DNA from 2 places in the Nonomuraea recticatena genome. Region 2 is predicted to be linked to the other one. Evidence: riboswitches for the same ligand, from Rfam matches in the RefSeq annotation. Region 2 holds a riboswitch; the other holds the start of a gene.
What was found. A riboswitch is a leader RNA that binds a small molecule or an ion and turns the genes downstream of it on or off. The one in region 2 is predicted to bind thiamine pyrophosphate.

Region 1: linked by a shared signal. The riboswitch ahead of thiO (glycine oxidase ThiO) and the one ahead of thiC (phosphomethylpyrimidine synthase ThiC) in region 2 are both predicted to bind thiamine pyrophosphate.

The regions. Positions count from the first base shown of each region.
Region 1 covers NZ_BAAATE010000006.1:385,586-391,508, forward strand. Annotated here, with positions in the region: gene ABFX50_RS15820 (polyprenyl synthetase family protein) at 1-1,038, shown strand, start outside; gene thiE (thiamine phosphate synthase) at 1,201-1,836, opposite strand; gene ABFX50_RS15830 (Rv2175c family DNA-binding protein) at 1,814-2,188, opposite strand; gene ABFX50_RS15835 (NAD(P)/FAD-dependent oxidoreductase) at 2,219-3,394, opposite strand; TPP riboswitch at 3,452-3,566, shown strand; gene thiO (glycine oxidase ThiO) at 3,555-4,610, shown strand; gene thiS (sulfur carrier protein ThiS) at 4,625-4,825, shown strand; gene ABFX50_RS15850 (thiazole synthase) at 4,818-5,573, shown strand; gene pknB (Stk1 family PASTA domain-containing Ser/Thr kinase) at 5,771-5,923, shown strand, end outside.
Region 2 covers NZ_BAAATE010000012.1:163,040-168,962, forward strand. Annotated here, with positions in the region: gene ABFX50_RS23800 (hypothetical protein) at 55-486, shown strand; gene ABFX50_RS23805 (phosphoribosylanthranilate isomerase) at 497-1,084, shown strand; gene thiC (phosphomethylpyrimidine synthase ThiC) at 1,108-2,799, opposite strand; TPP riboswitch at 2,792-2,905, opposite strand; gene clsA (cardiolipin synthase ClsA) at 3,032-3,616, shown strand; gene ABFX50_RS23820 (mannose-1-phosphate guanyltransferase) at 3,621-5,923, shown strand, end outside.

The DNA of each region.
Region 1 (5,923 bases), on a different contig from region 2:
GACACCCTCCGCACCGAGGTGGATCGGTCCCTCGGTGAGTTCCTCGACCGGCAACGTCCCATCGTCAACGGCCCGGATCTCGCACCGTTGCTCAACGCGGCCAGGGAACTGCTCTCGGGTGGCAAGCGACTGCGTCCCGCCTTCTGCTACTGGGGCTGGCGAGCGGCGGGAGGCGGCGACGAGCCCGGCATCTTCGTGGCCGCGGCCTCGCTCGAGCTGCTGCAGGCCAGCGCGCTGGTGCACGACGACGTGATGGACAAGAGCGACCTGCGCAGGGGCATGCCCTCCGCGCACCGCCGCTTCCAGCGCCTGCACGAGAAGAGCGACTGGTACGGCTCGGCCGAGCAGTTCGGCGAGGGCGCGGCGGTCCTGCTGGGCAACCTGCTGCTGATCTGGTCCGGTGAGATGTGGCGCTCGAGCGGCCTGCCGAACCTGGAGGCCACCCAGCCCTTCCACGACCACATGCGCACCGAGCTGATGTGCGGGCAGTACCTCGACCTGCTGGAGCAGGCGCACGGCGAGAACACCTTCGAGTCCGCGCTGCGGGTGGCGCTCTACAAGAGCGGCAAGTACTCCGTGGAGCAGCCCCTCAGGCTCGGCCTCACGCTGGCCGCAGGCGGCGGCGCGCCGTGGATCGAGGAGCTGTGCGTCGAGTACGGCAACCGCGTCGGCATCGCCTTCCAGCTGCGCGACGACATCCTCGGGGTGTTCGGCGACCCGGTGGAGACCGGCAAGCCCGCGGGCGACGACCTGCGCGAGGGCAAGCGCACGATGCTCATCGCCCGCACCCTGGCCGCGGCCACCCCCGAGGACGCGGCGACCGTGCGGCGGCTGCTCGGCGACCCCGGCCTCGACGCGGAGGGGGTGGACAAGCTGCGCGGCGTCATCGAGGCGAGCGGCGCGCTGGACGAGTGCGAGGAGATGATCGCCAGGTATCTGGAGGAGTCGCTCGCCTCGCTGGACGACGCCCCGATCACCACCGAGGCGCGCTCCGCGCTGGCCGACCTCGCGGTGGCCGCCACCTCCCGCAAGACCTGACCCGCGGCTGAGTCCTCGGCCCCTCCCCTGGACACGACCGCCCGCCCGGGCCCTCCCCCGGACGCGGCTCGCTCGACGCGGGTCGGCGGCGCATGCCGGCCGTGAGTTCTCCGGCCGCCCACGCGTGATCGCCGGCGCGACCCGCACGCCCCGTGACGGGCGTCAGCCGGCCAGGCGCTTGGCGAACTCCGCCGCCGCCGCGCCCGGATCCTCCGCCTCGGTGATCGCCCTGACGACCACGACGCGGCTCACGCCGTACGACCTGACCTCGTCGAGGTTGTCGAGGTCGATGCCGCCGATGCCGAACCACGGCCTGGCTCCTGGGAGCCCCGCCGCGTGCCTGAGCAGGTCGGGGCCCGGCGCGTGCCGTCCCGGCTTGGTCGGGGTCGGCCAGATCGGGCCGCAGCAGAAGTAGTCGACACCCTCCTCCACGGCGGCCGCCGAGGCCTCCGCCGCCGAGTGGGTGGACCTGCCGATGAGGATGTCGTCGCCGAGCATCTCTCGCGCGACGCGCACGGGCAGATCGTCCTGGCCGAGGTGGAGCACGTCGGGACGGGCCGCGAAGGCGATGTCAGCCCTGTCGTTGACCGCCAGCAGCGCGCCGTGGCGGTCGCAGGCGTCGCGGAAGACCTCGAGCAGCGCGAGCTCCTCGCGCGCCTCAAGGCCCTTCTCCCTCAGCTGGACGATGTCGACGCCGTTGCCGAGCACCGCGTCGAGGAAGTCGGCCAGGTCTCCCCTGTCACGACGACCGTCGGTGCAGAGGTAGAGGCGGGCCTCAGAAACCGAGCGCTTGGGCACGCCGCTTGACCTCGGTGTGGCGACCTGCCTTGATCGCGTCGATGGGCGAGCCTGGCAGGGACTCGTCAGGGGTGAACAGCCAGCGCAACGACTCGACGTCGTCGTAGCCGGCGTCGAGCAGGAGCGTGAGCGTGCCCGGCAGGCCCTTCACGACGTCCTTGCCCTCGAGGAAGGCCGCCGGCACCTGCGGGCCCCCGCCGCCTCGCCGTACGCCGACGAGCTTGCGGTCCTTGAGGAGCTGCTTGGCCCTGCCGATCGTCAGATCGAGGCGCTCGGCCACCTGGGGGAGAGTGAGCCACTCGCCGACGAGCTGGTCGGTCTCCCGATCTATCTGTGCAACAGAAAGCGTCACGAATCCACCACTACCACATCGCGTCCTTGCTCAAACAACACAATCACGGAGAGCCACCTCGGGATCGGCCAGGCGCCCTGGGTCCAGCCGCTGGCCGGCCTCGATGAGCCTACGGCCCTGGACGAGGTCTCGAGGCCTGTTGACGGTCAGCACAGCCGCCAGCCTGTCGTCGTCGTGCAGCCAGCAGACCGACCACCTGCTCACGGGAGCCGCGGCCGACGGGTCGCCGCGGCGCACCAGGCGGGCCCCGGGGTGGTGGCCCGCGTACTGCACCATGTGGCCGAACTGCTCCGACCAGAAGTACGGAACGGGATCGTACACGGACTCGTCGCCCAGCAGGCTGGCCACGGCGACCTCGGGGGCGTTGAGCGCGGTGTCCCAATGCTCCACGCGCAGCCTGGTGTGGAAGCGGCGCGACCACCAGGCCGCGCAGTCGCCGACGGCGACGACGTTCGGCAGGGAGGCGCGCAGGTGCTCGTCGGTGACGACGCCGTTGTGCAGGTCGATGTCGGAGCCGGCCAGCCACTCGACCGTGGGCCGCACGCCGATGCCGGTCACCACCACGTCGGCCTCCAGGCTCCCGCCGCCGACCAGGCTCACCCCGCCGGGGTCCACGGAGCCGACCATGGTGTTCAGCCGCAGGTCGATGCCGTCGTACCAGGGGATCGTGTGCGCGCCCACCTCGGCGCCGACCACGTGCGCGAGCGGAGCGGGGCCCGCCTCGAGCACCGTGACCGCGCAGCCCGCCCTCATGGCGGCCGTGGCCACCTCCGCGCCGATCCAGCCCGCGCCGATGATCACCACCCTGGCCCCCTGGACGAGCTCGGCGCGCAGCGCCAGCGCGTCGTCGAGGGTGCGCAGGACGTGCTGGCGGCCCTCGCCGGGCAGCCTGATCGGCTCCGCGCCGGTGGCGATCACCAGGCCGTCGTAGGCCATCTCGCCCTCGGTGGTCTCCACCACGCCCTCGGCCAGGCCCTTGGCCGACACCCCCGCCCTGTGCTCCACCCCCATGCCCTCGAGGTCGGAGTCGACGAAGCTGGAGTCGGCGTCACCCAGCAACACCGCCTTCGACAGGGGTGGCCGGTCGTAGGGCCGGTGCCGCTCCTCCCCCAGCAATGTGATCGTGCCGCCGAATCCGCGCGCCCTGAGAGCTTCGGCGCTGCGTACACCGGCCAGTCCCGCACCTACCACCACGACATGCTTCACGGTCAAGACCATAACCAATGGTTCAAGGGGGACGTCCGGCGTGAGTAGGCTGGTCGGTGGAAGACGCGCGGGAGTCCGGCCACACCGGGCTGAGAGGAAGGCTTGACGGGCCTTCGACCGCAAGACACCTGATCCGGATCATGCCGGCGAAGGGAGCGAGATGGACCTGATCGTGGGCGGCGGCGTGGTGGGCCTGTCCATCGCCTGGCGCCTGGCCCGCGCCGGCCAGGACGTCACCGTGATCGACCCGGCCCCCGCCTCCGGCGCCTCCCATGCGGCCGCGGGCATGCTGGCCCCCGTCAGCGAGGTCGCCTACACCGAGGAGCCGCTGCTCAGGCTGGGCCTGGCCGCGCTGGAGCGCTGGCCCGCCTTCGCCGCCGAACTGGAGGCCGACAGCGGCCTGTCGGTCGACTACCGCGCCCACGGCACGCTCGACGTGGCCTTCGGCGCCGACGACCTGGCGGCGCTCGAGGAGCTCGCGGCCTTCATGGACAAGCTGGGGCTGCCCGTCGAGCGGCTGACGGGGCGCGAGTGCCGTCGCCTGGAGCCGATGCTCTCGCCGTCCGTGCGGGGCGGGGTGCTGGCGGGCGGCGACGCGTGGGTGGATCCCCGCCGCGTCACCGCGGCCCTGCTGGCCGCGCTGGAGACGATGAGGGTCCCCGTCGTCCCTCGCCGCGCCACCGACCTGCTCGACGGCGCGGTACGGCTGGCCGACGGCGAGCTCCTGACCGGCGAGCGCGTCGTCCTGGCGGCGGGGGCGTGGAGCGGCGAGCTCGCCGACGTGCCCGTGCGCCCGGTGAAGGGCCAGATCATGCGCCTGCGCTCCCCCCACCCGCTGCTCGGCAGGTGCGTGCGCGGCATGGTGCACGGCTCGCCCGTGTACCTCGTCCCGCGCGGCGACGGCGAGGTGGTGGTCGGCGCGACGCAGGAGGAGTTGGGCTTCGACACCAGGGTGACCGCGGGAGGCCTGTACGAGCTGCTGCGCGACGCCAGGGAGCTGGTGCCGGGCGTCACCGAGCTGGAGCTGGCCGACGTGGTGGCGGGCCTGCGCCCCTGCACCCCCGACAACCTGCCGCTGGTCGGCGAAGTGCGCCGGGGGCTCGCGCTGGCGACCGGACATCACAGAGGCGGAGTCCTGCTGGCTCCGCTCACCACCGCCCTGCTCCAGGGCGAGGAGCCCGAACTGGCCGCCCTGTGCTCGCCACAGCGGTTCTAGACAAGGAAGTGCTGATGGAAGTGACGATCAACGGCGCCGCGCACGAGGTGCCCGACGGCACCACGGTGGCGCAGGCCGTCCAGCGGCTGACCGAGCAGACGACGGGTGTGGCCGTCGCGGTCAACGACGAGGTGGTCACCAGGGGCACGTGGGCGACCACGCCGCTGGCCGACCGCGACAGGATCGAGATTCTCACGGCGGTGCAGGGTGGATGAACTGATCATCGCGGGAGAGAAGTTCTCCTCGCGGCTCATCATGGGCACAGGGGGCGCGCCCTCGCTGGAGGTGCTCGACCAGGCGCTGGTCGCCTCGGGCACCGAGCTGACCACGGTGGCGATGCGCCGCCTCGACCCCGCCGCGCGCGGCAGCGTGCTCGACGTGCTGCGCGAGCGGCGGATCAAGGTGCTGCCCAACACCGCGGGCTGCTTCACCGCGGGCGAGGCGGTGCTGACCGCCAGGCTGGCCCGTGAGGCGCTCGGCACCGCATGGGTGAAGCTCGAGGTCATCAACGACGAGCGGACCCTGCTGCCCGACCCGATCGAGACCTTCGACGCGGCCGAGCGGCTGGTCGCCGAGGGGTTCGTGGTCCTGCCGTACATCGGCGACGACCCGGCGCTGGCCCGCCGCCTGGAGCAGGCCGGGTGCGCGGCGGTGATGCCGCTCGGCGCGCCGATCGGCTCGGGCCTCGGCATCCGCAACCCGCACAACATCGAGCTGATCGTGGAGTCGGCCTCGGTGCCGGTGATCCTCGACGCCGGCATCGGCACCGCGAGCGACGCGGCGCTGGCGATGGAGCTGGGGTGCGACGCCGTCCTGCTGGCCACGGCGGTGACCAGGGCGCAGCGGCCCGACCAGATGGCCTCGGCGATGCGCCTCGCGGTCCAGGCCGGACGGCTGGCGCGCCAGGCGGGCCGCATCCCCATGCGGCGCTACGCGGAGGCCTCCTCGCCGATGACCCCGTGAGGCCCCCGCACGCCATGAGAGCCTTTTCCCCGGCTTGGTGAGCGCGGGCCTGAAGTGGCCGTGGTTCACGGCCAGACCTTCTGGGGCGCCGGTCCGCTTGCCGAGCGGGGGCCGCCCTTCAAGATCATGGAACAAACGGGCATCGGTTTCGGATTGTGCGGCCCTGCCGGTGGCAAATCGCCCGTAAACTCGGCCAGGTGGACACGACGATTGCGGACCCCCTGGTCGGGAGACTCCTCGACGGGCGCTATCGCATCGAGTCCCGGATCGCCCGGGGCGGGATGGCGACGGTCTACCTGGCACTCGACATCAGGCTCGACCGCACGGTCGCGCTCAAGGTGATGCACCGC
Region 2 (5,923 bases):
CGGGTGCCCGCGCCGTCACGATGTGGTCCTCACCTCTCCAGGAAGGACCACCTCATGCACGACGTGACCTCAGCCACGTCTGTCTCCCCTGTCTCCTCAGGGCTGCTCTACACCCTGCGCGTCCTCGTGCTCGCCCACGCGGTCTCGCTGCTCGTCGCGGCCATGTTCGCGGGCCAGGCGCTGGTCTTCACCGACACCGGCATCGTCGCCGATCTCGGGGTCGCCGAGACCCACGTCATGATCGGCATGGTCTCCCACCTGATCGGCCTGCTCCAGATCGTCGCCGCCGTCCTGTACTGGCGTCCGGGCAGGGGCGCGGGCTGGCCCGCGCTCGCCAGCCTCGCGCTGTTCGTGCTCGGCATCGCCCAGCACTTCCTGCTGGCCATCGGCCTGGGCGCGCACGTGCCCAACGGCGTGCTCATGTTCGGCCTGCTGGCCCTGACCACGGTCTGGGCCTGGTCGCCCTCGGCCTCACGCCGGCGCTAGGCTTTCGGCTATGTTCGTGAAGATCTGCGGGCTGAGCGAGCCCGAGCACGTCGAGGTGGCCGTCGAGGCCGGCGCCGACGCGATCGGGCTCGTCATGACCGCCAGCCCGCGCAGGGTCACCCCGTCGCGGGCCGCGGAGCTGGCCGCGCTGGCACCCTCTCACGTGCTGACCGTGGGCGTCTTCATGGGCGAGCCGGTGGAAGAGGTACGGCAGGCGGCCCAGGCCGCGGGGGTCGGAGCCGTCCAGCTGCACGGCAGGCACCCGCACGCCGACTTCACCGCGTTGAAGGATCTCGGCCTCACCCTCGTGCGCGCCGTGGCGGCCGACGCCGACCTGCGCACCGGAGCCTTCGACGAGGACCTGCTGATCGTCGACGCGCCCAGGGCGGGCGCGGGCGAGCCGTGGGACTGGACGGCCGTGCGGGGCAGGCCGTCGGGGAACTGGCTGCTGGCGGGCGGCCTCGACCCCGGCAACGTACGGCAGGCGATCGAGGCCGCGCGGCCGTGGGGCGTGGACGTCTCGAGCGGCGTCGAGGTGGCCAGGGGCGTGAAGGACTCCGCCCTCATCCGCTCCTTCCTCAGGGCGGCCCGCTCCTAGACTTCGGTCTGTCCCCGCTCCTCTCACGGAAGCGGCGGTCTGTCGGTCAGCTGCACGTAGACCTCGCCGCCCCCGGCCACGAACTCCTCCGACTTGGCGCGCATGCCCTCCGCCGCCCGCAGGTCGTGCGAGATGCGCATCGAGCAGAACTTCGGCCCGCACATGCTGCAGAAGTGCGCCGTCTTCGCGGGCGCGGCGGGCAGCGTCTCGTCGTGGAAGGAGCGGGCGGTGCCGGGGTCGAGGGACAGCTCGAACTGGTCCTCCCACCTGAACTCGAAGCGCGCCTCCGACAGCGCGTCGTCCCACTCCTGGGCCTTCGGGTGCCCCTTGGCGAGGTCGGCGGCGTGCGCGGCGATCTTGTAGGTGATGACGCCGGTCTTGACGTCCTCCCTGTCGGGCAGCCCCAGGTGCTCCTTCGGCGTGACGTAGCAGAGCATGGCGGTGCCGTACCAGCCGATCATGGCCGCGCCGATCCCCGAGGTGATGTGGTCGTAGCCCGGTGCGATGTCGGTGACGAGGGGGCCGAGGGTGTAGAAGGGGGCGTCGTCGCAGAGCTCGCGCTGCAGGTCGACGTTCTCCTTGATCTTGTGCATGGGCACGTGGCCAGGGCCCTCGACCATGACCTGGACGTCGCGGGAGCGCGCGATCCCGGTGAGCTCGCCCAGCGTGCGCAGCTCGGCGAACTGGGCCTCGTCGTTGGCGTCGGCGATCGAGCCGGGGCGCAGGCCGTCGCCGAGGGAGAAGGCGACGTCGTAGGAGGCGAGGATCTCGCACATCTCCTCGAAGTTCTCGTACAGGAAGTTCTCGCGGTGGTGGGCCAGGCACCACGCCGCCATGATCGAGCCGCCGCGCGAGACGATGCCGGTCTTGCGGCCGACGGTGAGGGGGACATAGGACAGACGCACGCCCGCGTGGACGGTCACGTAGTCGACGCCCTGCTCGCACTGCTCGATCAGGGTGTCGCGGTAGACCTCCCACGACAGGTCGGGCGCGACCCCGCCGACCTTCTCCAGCGCCTGGTAGAGCGGCACGGTGCCGATGGGCACGGGTGAGTTGCGGATGATCCACTCGCGGGTGGTGTGGATGTCACGACCCGTCGAGAGGTCCATGACGGTGTCGGCGCCCCAGCGGATGGCCCAGGTCATCTTCTCCACCTCCTCCTCGATGGAGGAGGAGACGGCGGAGTTGCCGATATTGGCGTTGATCTTGACGAGGAAGTTGCGGCCGATGATCATCGGCTCGCTCTCGGGATGGTTGACGTTGGCCGGGATGATCGCCCTGCCCGCGGCCACCTCGGCGCGGACGAACTCGGCCTCGACGCCCTCCCTTACGGCGACGAACTCCATCTCCTTCGTCACGACGCCCCTGCGGGCGTAGGCGAGCTGGGTGACGGGCCCGCCCGCCGCCCTGAGCGGCTGGCGCCGCGCGCCCAGGCGGGGCACGGCCTGGCCGCGCTTCCACGAGGCCTGGTCGCGGTAGCCGTCGTCGAGCGGCTTGACCTGGCGGCCGCCGTACCCGACGACGTCGGCGCGATCGAGGATCCACTGCTCGCGCAGGGGGCTCAGGCCGCGCGTGACGTCGGTCTCGACGGCAGGGTCGGTGTAGGGGCCCGAGGTGTCGTAGACGGTGAACACGGTGCCGTCGCTCAGTCCGATCTCCCGCATGGGGACCCTGAGCTCGCCCTGGTAGGTCTTGGAAAAGCGCGCGCCACTCATCGCGCAAACTCCCTTCGCCGGCATTACCCGGAGCAGGTTCTGGCGGTCGGCGGCTGGTCAGCCGTCCTCTCAGCCCGGTCCGCACCGGGCTCCCGCGTTGGTCGGCGCCACCGTAACCCGATCACCCGGGTGTCGCGCAAGCCCCTGCCGCCCGCGGGCGGCCGAACCCGCGCGGAAACAGCGGGCGGGCGGCTCAGCGTGCGCAGGTGGGTGACGCAGTAGGGTCGGCAGCGTGAGTGAAACTTCCGCCGAGGACCGAATCTGGACGGTTCCGAACCTGCTGAGCTTCCTGCGTCTGCTCGGCGTCCCCGTGTTCCTCTGGCTGGTTCTCGGGCCCAAGGCGGACGGCTGGGCGATCGCGCTGCTCATGGTCGCGGGGTTCACCGACTGGCTCGACGGCAAGATCGCCCGCGCGTGGAACCAGACCAGCAGGCTCGGCCGTCTCATCGACCCCGCCGCCGACAAGCTCTACGTCTTCGCCACCCTGCTCGGCCTGCTGCTGCGCGAGGTCATCCCATGGTGGCTGGTCGCGATCATCCTGGGCCGCGAGATCTTCGTCGGATGTTTCTTCCCCGTGCTCCGCAAGTACGGCTACAAGGCACTGCCCGTGCATTTCCTCGGCAAGGCCGCCATGGCCAATCTGATGTACGCCTTCCCCCTCCTCTTCCTGGCCTCGCACACCGGAGCCTGGTATGCCGATATTGCAAGGATTATCGGATGGGCGTTCGCCATCTGGGGAACGGGCCTGTACTGGTGGGCAGGACTGCTGTATGTGGTACAGGTGCGCCAACTCGTAACCGCTGCGAAGAAGGAGTGATCGAGTGAAGGCGGTCGTCATGGCAGGCGGGGAGGGGACTCGGCTGCGGCCGATGACCGCGAACCAGCCCAAACCCCTGCTCCCCGTGGTCAACCGCCCGATCATGGAACACGTCCTCCGCCTGCTGAAACGCCACGGGTTGACCGAGACCGTCGTCACCGTCCAGTTCCTCGCCGCGCTGGTGCGCAGCTACTTCGGCGACGGCGACGAACTGGGCATGCGCCTGCACTACGCCACCGAAGACCTTCCCCTCGGCACGGCGGGCAGCGTCAAGAACGCGGCCGACAAACTCCGCGATGATCGTTTTCTCGTTATTTCCGGTGACGCCCTGACCGATATCGACTTATCGGACATGATCAGGTTTCACCGCGAGAATTCCGCCCTCGTCACGATCGGGCTGACCCGCGTCCCCAACCCACTCGAGTTCGGCATCATCATCGTTGACGACCAGGGCAGGGTGCAGCGCTTCCTGGAGAAGCCCACCTGGGGCCAGGTCTTCTCCGACACCGTCAACACCGGCATCTACGTGATGGAGCCCGAGGTCCTCGACGAGGTCGCCGCCGGCGAGGCCGTCGACTGGTCCTCCGACATCTTCCCCCGCCTGCTCAAGCGCGGCGCGCCCATCTACGGCTACGTCTCCGACTGCTACTGGGAGGACGTCGGCACCCACGAGAGCTACATGAAGGCCCAGGCCGACGCGCTGTCCGGACGCGTCGACCTCGACATCGGCGGCTTCGAGATGTCGCCGGGCATCTGGGTCGGCGAGGGCGCGGCGGTCGACCCCGACGCCGTGCTCAAGGGCCCCCTGCTGATCGGCGACTACGTCAAGATCGAGGCGGGCGCCGAGCTTCGTGAGTACACCGTGCTCGGCAGCAACGCCGTGGTGCGTGAGGGCGCCTTCCTGCACCGCGCCGTCGTCCACGACAACGTCTACATCGGCCCGGGGGTGAACCTGCGCGGCTGCGTCATCGGCAAGAACACCGACCTGATGACCGGCGCCAGGATCGAGGAGAACGCCGTCGTCGGCGACGAGTGCGTCATCGAGGCCGAGGCCTACGTCTCCAGCGGCGTCAAGGTCTACCCCTTCAAGACCGTCGAGGCGGGCGCGGTCGTCAACACCAGCGTCATCTGGGAGTCGCGCGGCCAGCGCAGCCTGTTCGGCCCGCGCGGCGTCAGCGGCCTGGTCAACGTCGAGATCACCCCGGAGCTGTGCGTACGGCTGGCCAGCGCCTACGCCACCACCCTGAAGAAGGGCGACACGGTCATCACCTCGCGCGACTCCTCCCGCGCGGCCAGAGCGCTCAAGCGCGCCGTCATCAGCGCGCTGACGGCGGGCGCCATCGACGTGCTCGACCTGGAGGCCATGCCGCTGCCCGTGGCCCGCTTCCACACCTCCCGAAGGCCCGCCAGCGGCGGCATCGCCCTGCGCACCACCTCGGGGGACCCGCAGAGCGTCGACATCGTCTTCATGGACTCCAGGGGCGCCGACCTGTCCCCGGCCAGCCAGCGCAAGCTGGAGCGCGTCTTCTCCCGTCAGGAGTTCCGCAGGGCCTTCCCCGGCGAGATCGGCGAGCTGAGCTTCCCCGCGAGGGCGGTCGAGGACTACGCCCAGGAACTTCTGCGATACGTGGACATGACCGGCGTCAACGACATGAAGGTGGTCGTCGACTGCGCGGGCGGCACCTCCTCGCTGGTCCTGCCCACCCTGCTGGGCCGCCTCGGCGTGGAGGTGCTGACCGTCAACGCCCGCCTCGACTCCGCCTCGCCCACCGAGACGCTCGCCGAGCGCCGCCGCGACCTGCAGCGCCTGTCCGAGCTCGTCGGCTCCTCGCGCGCCTCCTTCGGCGTGCGCTTCGACCCTGTGGGCGAGCGCATCGCCCTGGTCGACGAGATGGGCCAGCTCATCAGCGAGGAGCGGGCGCTGCTGGTGGTGCTCGACCTGGTCGCCGCCGAGCGACGCAGGGGCAGGGTGGCGCTGCCCGTCACGACCACCAGGGTGGCCGAACAGGTCTGCCGCTTCCACGGGGTCCAGGTGGAGTGGACCTCCACCTCCCTCGACGCGCTCACCACCGCCGCCGCCAGGCCGTACATGATCTTCGCGGGCGACGGCAGGGGCGGCTTCATCGTGCCGGAGTTCGGGCCCACGGTCGACGGCCTGGCCGTCTTCCTGCGCCTGCTCGGCCTCGTGGCCCGCACGCGGCTGACGCTCAGCCAGATCGACGCGAGGATCCCCGAGGCCAAGCTGCTCAAGCGGACGGTCCCGACGCCGTGGGCGACCAAGGGGGCGGTGATGCGCTCGGTGATCGA